DNA from 2 places in the Streptomyces sp. NPDC059649 genome. Region 2 is predicted to be linked to the other one. Evidence: predicted binding sites of a transcription regulator. Region 2 holds the regulator's gene; the other holds the start of a gene.

Region 1 (3,301 bases), on a different contig from region 2:
GATCTTCACGAACTCGCCGGGCTGGAGCGACAGCGGCCCGAGCAGGATCCACCGCTTGGCGCCGTACATGTCCGCGCCGAAGAAGGCCGGCGCCATCAGGAGCACCAGCGCCACCGCCATCGTCAGGTAGATGTAGCGCTGCAGGATGCGGTGGTCGCGCAGCACCAGCAGGATGACGATGCAGACCGCCACCCCGATCACCGTCCACACCAGTTGCCCGCTGGTCGCCTCGGCGATCTTGAGGTGGCGGGACCGGGCGTACGTGATGTCCAGGCGGTGCAGCAGGACCAGGCCGATCCCGCTCAGCAGCGTCGCCAGCGGCAGGATCAGCGGGTCGGCGCGCGGGGCGCAGCGGCGCAGGACCAGGTGCGGGACGAGCGCCACGAAGAGCATGCTGACCGAGAAGCCGGGCAGTCCGCCGGGCAGCCGGCCGGTCATCGACAGGCCGGTGTACGCGTAGCCGAAGACGGCGATCGCGACGACGAGGGCGAGCAGCCGGGCCTCGGTCCGCCGGCGGTTCGGTGCCTGGGCGAGCGCGGCGAACGTCATGGTGCGTTCGGCATCACTCTCCGGCTCCCCGGCCGCCCGGGCAGCGCTGGTCAGTCCACGCACGGGTTCCTCCCCCATCGATGGTCAGGGCCGCCGGCCGGGACGGGGTCGCGTACGTCGCATACATCGTGTACGTCACATACGTCGTATACGTGGCACGCGTGGTGCACCCCCGCAGTACGCCCCCCGCAGTACGCATCGCGGATCGCACACATCGCACACGTCGCACACGGCGTACGTGCCCCGTACATCGCACACGTCGTACGTGCCACATGCATCGCATACATCGCACAGGTCGTATACGTCGCACGCGTCGCGCACGGTTCACCGGCTCGGCAGTCGGGGAGGTAGACGAAGCAGCCGGTGGCGTGGTTGCGAGGGAAGGGGGAGGTGTGTCCGATTTGGCAGGGATCCGGGGCGCCCGGGCCCCCTGGTACGGGGCGGTGGTCAACCCGCGCCGTACGACGCACCCCCGCCGCGCTGGCACTCCGCTTGACCGAGTGCTAACCGCGTCATAGTCTCGGCGTTGGCACTCTCCAAGGGGGAGTGCCAGACACACAGCGACGGGCAGGTCCGGCACCCGCGACGACGGATCCACCTGGTCGCCACCTCAGACAGTTAACCCCGTGAGATCTCCGAAGGGGGAGGTCGGATCGTGACGACCGCCAGCTCCAAGGTTGCCATCAAGCCGCTCGAGGACCGCATTGTGGTCCAGCCGCTCGACGCCGAGCAGACCACGGCTTCGGGCCTGGTCATTCCGGACACCGCCAAGGAGAAGCCCCAGGAGGGCGTCGTCCTGGCCGTGGGCCCGGGTCGCTTCGAGGACGGCAAGCGCGTCGAGCTCGACGTCACCGTTGGCGACGTCGTGCTTTACAGCAAGTACGGCGGCACCGAGGTGAAGTACAACAACGAGGACTACCTCGTTCTCTCGGCTCGCGACGTTCTCGCGATCGTCGAGAAGTAAGTCACCCAGATTTGCCGTGATCTGCGCCCCTGGTTCCCGCGTCTAAACAACCCGGGGCAGGGGCGCAGTTCCGTTTGAGACAGCGGTCCCCACTGCGTGCCGAGGATCGCAATGAGAGGACTTGAAGCAACCCATGGCGAAGATCCTGAAGTTCGACGAGGACGCTCGTCGCGCCCTTGAGCGCGGCGTCAACAAGCTTGCCGACACGGTCAAGGTGACGATCGGCCCCAAGGGCCGCAACGTCGTCATCGACAAGAAGTTCGGCGCCCCGACCATCACCAACGACGGTGTCACCATCGCCCGTGAGGTCGAGGTCGACGACCCGTACGAGAACCTGGGCGCCCAGCTCGTCAAGGAGGTGGCGACCAAGACCAACGACATCGCGGGTGACGGCACCACCACCGCCACCGTGCTGGCCCAGGCGCTGGTCCGCGAGGGCCTCCGCAACGTCGCCGCGGGTGCTTCCCCGGCCGCCCTGAAGAAGGGCATCGACGCCGCCGTCAAGGCCGTGTCCGAGGAGCTCCTCGCCACCGCCCGGCCGATCGACGACAAGGCCGACATCGCCGCCGTGGCCGGTCTGTCCGCGCAGGACAAGCAGGTCGGTGAGCTCATCGCCGAGGCGATGGACAAGGTCGGCAAGGACGGTGTGATCACCGTCGAGGAGTCCAACACCTTCGGCCTGGAGCTGGACTTCACCGAGGGCATGGCCTTCGACAAGGGCTACCTCTCGCCGTACATGGTCACCGACCAGGAGCGGATGGAGGCCGTCCTCGAGGACCCGTACATCCTCATCCACCAGGGCAAGATCTCCTCGATCCAGGATCTGCTGCCGCTGCTGGAGAAGATCATCCAGGCCGGTGCCTCGAAGCCGCTGCTGATCATCGCCGAGGACGTCGAGGGCGAGGCCCTGTCGACCCTCGTCGTCAACAAGATCCGCGGCACCTTCAACGCGGTGGCCGTCAAGGCCCCCGGCTTCGGTGACCGCCGCAAGGCGATGCTCGGCGACATGGCGACCCTCACCGGTGCCACCGTCATCGCCGAGGAGGTCGGCCTCAAGCTCGACCAGGCCGGTCTGGACGTGCTGGGCACCGCCCGCCGCGTGACCGTCACCAAGGACGACACCACCATCGTCGACGGCGGTGGCAAGGCCGAGGACGTCACCGGCCGGGTCGCCCAGATCAAGGCCGAGATCGAGACCACCGACTCCGACTGGGACCGCGAGAAGCTCCAGGAGCGCCTCGCCAAGCTCGCCGGCGGCGTGTGCGTCATCCGTGTGGGTGCGGCCACCGAGGTCGAGCTCAAGGAGAAGAAGCACCGTCTGGAGGACGCCATCTCCGCGACCCGCGCCGCGGTCGAGGAGGGCATCGTCTCCGGTGGTGGCTCCGCGCTGGTCCACGCCGCCAAGGTGCTGGACGGCTCCCTCGGCAAGGAGGGCGACGAGGCCACCGGTGTCGCCGTCGTCCGCCGCGCCGTCGTCGAGCCGCTGCGCTGGATCGCGGAGAACGCGGGCCTCGAGGGCTACGTCATCACCGCGAAGGTCGCCGAGCAGGACAAGGGCCAGGGCTTCAACGCCGCCACCGGCGAGTACGGCGACCTGGTCAAGGCCGGCGTCATCGACCCGGTGAAGGTCACCCGCTCCGCCCTGGAGAACGCCGCCTCCATCGCCTCGCTGCTCCTGACGACCGAGACCCTGGTCGTCGAGAAGCCCGCCGAGGACGAGCCCGCCGAGGCCGGCCACGGCCACGGCCACGCGCACTGACGCAGCACACGGGCCGGGGGCGGCGCCCT
Region 2 (3,301 bases):
GAGACGGTTCCGTACGGAAACGGGCGTGCTGCGGGTCAGACGGACGGCGGGACCCCGAAGCGGGCCGCCAGGGCGTCGCGCTGGGCCCGGACGAACGCGGCGTCGACCACGGCGCCGTGCCCGGGCACGTACCGCGCGTCCTCGCCGCCGAGGGCCAGCAGCCGGTCCAGTGCGGCGGGCCACTGCCGGGGCAGGGCGTCGGGCCCGGCGCTCGGCTCGCCGGACTCCTCGACCAGGTCACCGCAGAAGACGATCTCCGGGTCGCCGTGCCGGCCCGGCACCAGGACGGCCAGGTCATGGGCGGTGTGGCCGGGCCCGACGTTGGCGAGCAGCACCTGCCGGTCGCCGAGTTCGACGGTCAGCTGGCCGTGGACGTGGTGGTGCGGCACGACCAGCAGATCGGCGGCCTCCGCGGCGGCGTCCCGGTCGACGCCGTGCCGGATCGCGTCGTGCCGCAGCGCGTCCTTGTCGCGGCGGAACAGCTCGGCGAGGCCGGTCGCGCCGAACACCGCGACGCCCGCGAAGGCGGCGGTGCCCAGCACATGATCGAAGTGCGGGTGGGTGAGCGCGATATGCGTCACTTCCCGGCCCAGCACACCGCGGATCGACCGGCGCAGATCCGCGCCGTCGCGGAGCGTCGCGCCGGTGTCGACGATCATGACGCCGGCCGACCCGGCGATCACCCCCACGGTCTCGTCCCAGCCCGGCATACGGCGCCTGGCGACACCGTCACCGAGCCGTTCCCACCCGGCCTCTTCCCAAGTCGTGCGCATACCGAGACGCTAGCTCCATCGCGATAGCGTTGCCCGGCAGATCGCCCGAACCCGGTCATCAGGTGAGAGCTCCGCGCGGTCACCCTTGCCGTGGTCGTGCTACCCGGCCGTACACTGGCTCAGGGTCTGGCACTCGGCCCAGGTGAGTGCCAGGAGACAGACGAGACGGCGACGGCCGGCTGGAGGTGCGCGGGATGCTCAGTGAACGCAGGCTCGAAGTGCTGCGCGCCATCGTCCAGGACTACGTCGGGACGGAGGAGCCGGTCGGCTCCAAGGCCCTCACGGAGCGCCACCAGCTCGGGGTCTCCCCGGCGACCGTCCGCAACGACATGGCGGCGCTGGAGGAAGAGGGCTTCATCGCCCAGCCGCACACCAGCGCCGGGCGGATCCCGACCGACAAGGGCTACCGCCTCTTCGTCGACAAGCTGGCCGGTGTGAAGCCGCTGTCCAGCCCCGAGCGGCGGGCGATCCAGAACTTCCTCGACGGCGCGGTCGACCTCGACGACGTGGTGGGGCGCACGGTCCGGCTGCTGGCACAGCTGACCCGGCAGGTCGCGGTCGTGCAGTACCCGTCCCTGACGCGGTCCACGGTCCGGCACGTCGAGCTGCTGGCGCTGGCCCCGGCCCGGCTGATGCTCGTCCTGATCACCGACACCGGGCGGGTCGAGCAGCGGCTCATCGACTGCCAGACGCCGTTCTCGGAGACCTCACTGGCGGACCTGCGGGCGCGGCTGAACAGCCGGGTCGTGGGACGCCGTTTCACGGATGTGCCCCAGTTGGTGCAGGATCTCCCGGAGTCCTTCGAACAGGACGACCGCGGCACGGTCTCGACAGTGCTGTCGGTGTTGCTGGAAACTCTGGTGGAAGAGACCGAAGAGCGGCTGATGATCGGCGGCACCGCCAATCTCACGCGCTTCGGGCACGACTTCCCCCTGACCATCCGTCCGGTGCTCGAGGCGCTGGAGGAGCACGTGGTGCTGCTCAAGCTCCTCGGCGAGGCCAAGGACTCGGGCATGACCGTACGTATCGGGCATGAGAATGCCCATGAAGGCCTGACGTCCACATCGGTCGTCACGGTCGGCTACGGTTCGGGCGACGAGGCAGTCGCCAAACTCGGCGTGGTCGGACCGACCCGCATGGACTACCCCGGAACGATGGGAGCGGTACGCGCAGTGGCACGTTACGTCGGACAAATCCTCGCGGAGTCGTAAGTGGCCACCGATTACTACTCGGTCCTCGGCATCAGCCGTGACGCCTCGCAGGACCAGATCAAGAAGGCCTTCCGTCGGCTGGCGCGCGAGCTGCACCCGGACGTCAATCCGGACCCGAAGACCCAGGAGCGGTTCAAGGAGATCAACGCCGCTTACGAGGTCCTGTCGGATCCGCAGAAGAAGCAGGTCTACGACCTCGGCGGGGACCCGCTCTCGCAGGCCGGTGGCGGTGGCGCGGGCGGCTTCGGCGCCGGCTTCGGCAACTTCTCCGACATCATGGACGCGTTCTTCGGCACCGCCTCGCAGCGCGGTCCGCGGTCGCGTACCCGCCGTGGCCAGGACGCCATGATCCGGCTCGACATCGAGCTGAACGAGGCGGCCTTCGGTACCACCAAGGACATCCAGGTCGACACCGCCGTGGTGTGCACGACCTGCAGCGGCGAGGGCGCCGCCCCCGGCACCTCGGCGCAGACCTGTGACATGTGCCGCGGCCGCGGTGAGGTCTCGCAGGTCACCCGGTCCTTCCTGGGCCAGGTCATGACGTCCCGTCCCTGCCCGCAGTGCCAGGGCTTCGGCACGGTCGTGCCGACGCCGTGCCCGGAGTGCGCGGGCGACGGCCGGATCCGCTCCCGCCGGACGCTGACCGTCAAGATCCCGGCCGGTGTCGACAACGGCACCCGGATCCAGCTCGCCGGCGAGGGCGAGGTCGGCCCCGGCGGCGGCCCGGCCGGCGACCTCTACGTCGAGATCCACGAGCTGCCGCACCCGGTCTTCCAGCGGCGCGGCGACGATCTGCACTGCACGGTCACCATCCCGATGACGGCGGCGGCGCTGGGCACCAAGTGCCCGCTGGAGACGCTGGACGGGGTGGAGGAGATCGACGTCCGGCCCGGCACGCAGTCCGGCCAGTCGATCCCGCTGCACCAGCGCGGCGTGACCCATCTGCGCGGCAACGGCCGGGGCGACCTGATCGTCCACGTCGAGGTCCAGACCCCGTCCAAGCTCGACCCGGAGCAGGAGGAGCTGCTGCGGCGGCTCGCCAAGCTGCGCGGCGAGGAACGCCCCACGGGCCAGTTCCAGCCGGGCCAGCAGGGACTGTTCTCGCGCCTGAAGGATGCGTTCAACGGGCGGTAGAGCGGTAAGGCGGTAGCGCGGTAGCGCGGGCGTGAGCCGGGGCGCGCTTGACCAGGGCGCGCCTGAGCGATGACGCAGTGATGACGCGTGTGAGCGATGACGTGCGTGAGTCATGACGCGGGGTGCCCGGCGGGAATATCCGCCGGGCACCCCGGCGTTGTGGCCCCGCAGGGGGCGCTCGTG

What was found. Region 2 encodes HrcA, which represses chaperone genes, less so after heat shock. Its sites were predicted from a motif close to TTNGCACTCNGNNNNNCNGAGTGCNAA; they were not measured.
Region 1: a site for HrcA is predicted at 1,030-1,056, ahead of groES (co-chaperone GroES). Genes of this name have one in related genera too.

The regions. Positions count from the first base shown of each region.
Region 1 covers NZ_JBHWDV010000108.1:4,093-7,393, reverse strand. The annotation lists gene ACFV1J_RS40045 (FtsW/RodA/SpoVE family cell cycle protein) at 1-549, opposite strand, end outside; gene groES (co-chaperone GroES) at 1,205-1,513, shown strand; gene groL (chaperonin GroEL) at 1,647-3,272, shown strand.
Region 2 covers NZ_JBHWDV010000004.1:327,022-330,322, reverse strand. The annotation lists gene ACFV1J_RS09565 (MBL fold metallo-hydrolase) at 36-773, opposite strand; gene hrcA (heat-inducible transcriptional repressor HrcA) at 968-1,984, shown strand; gene dnaJ (molecular chaperone DnaJ) at 1,985-3,118, shown strand.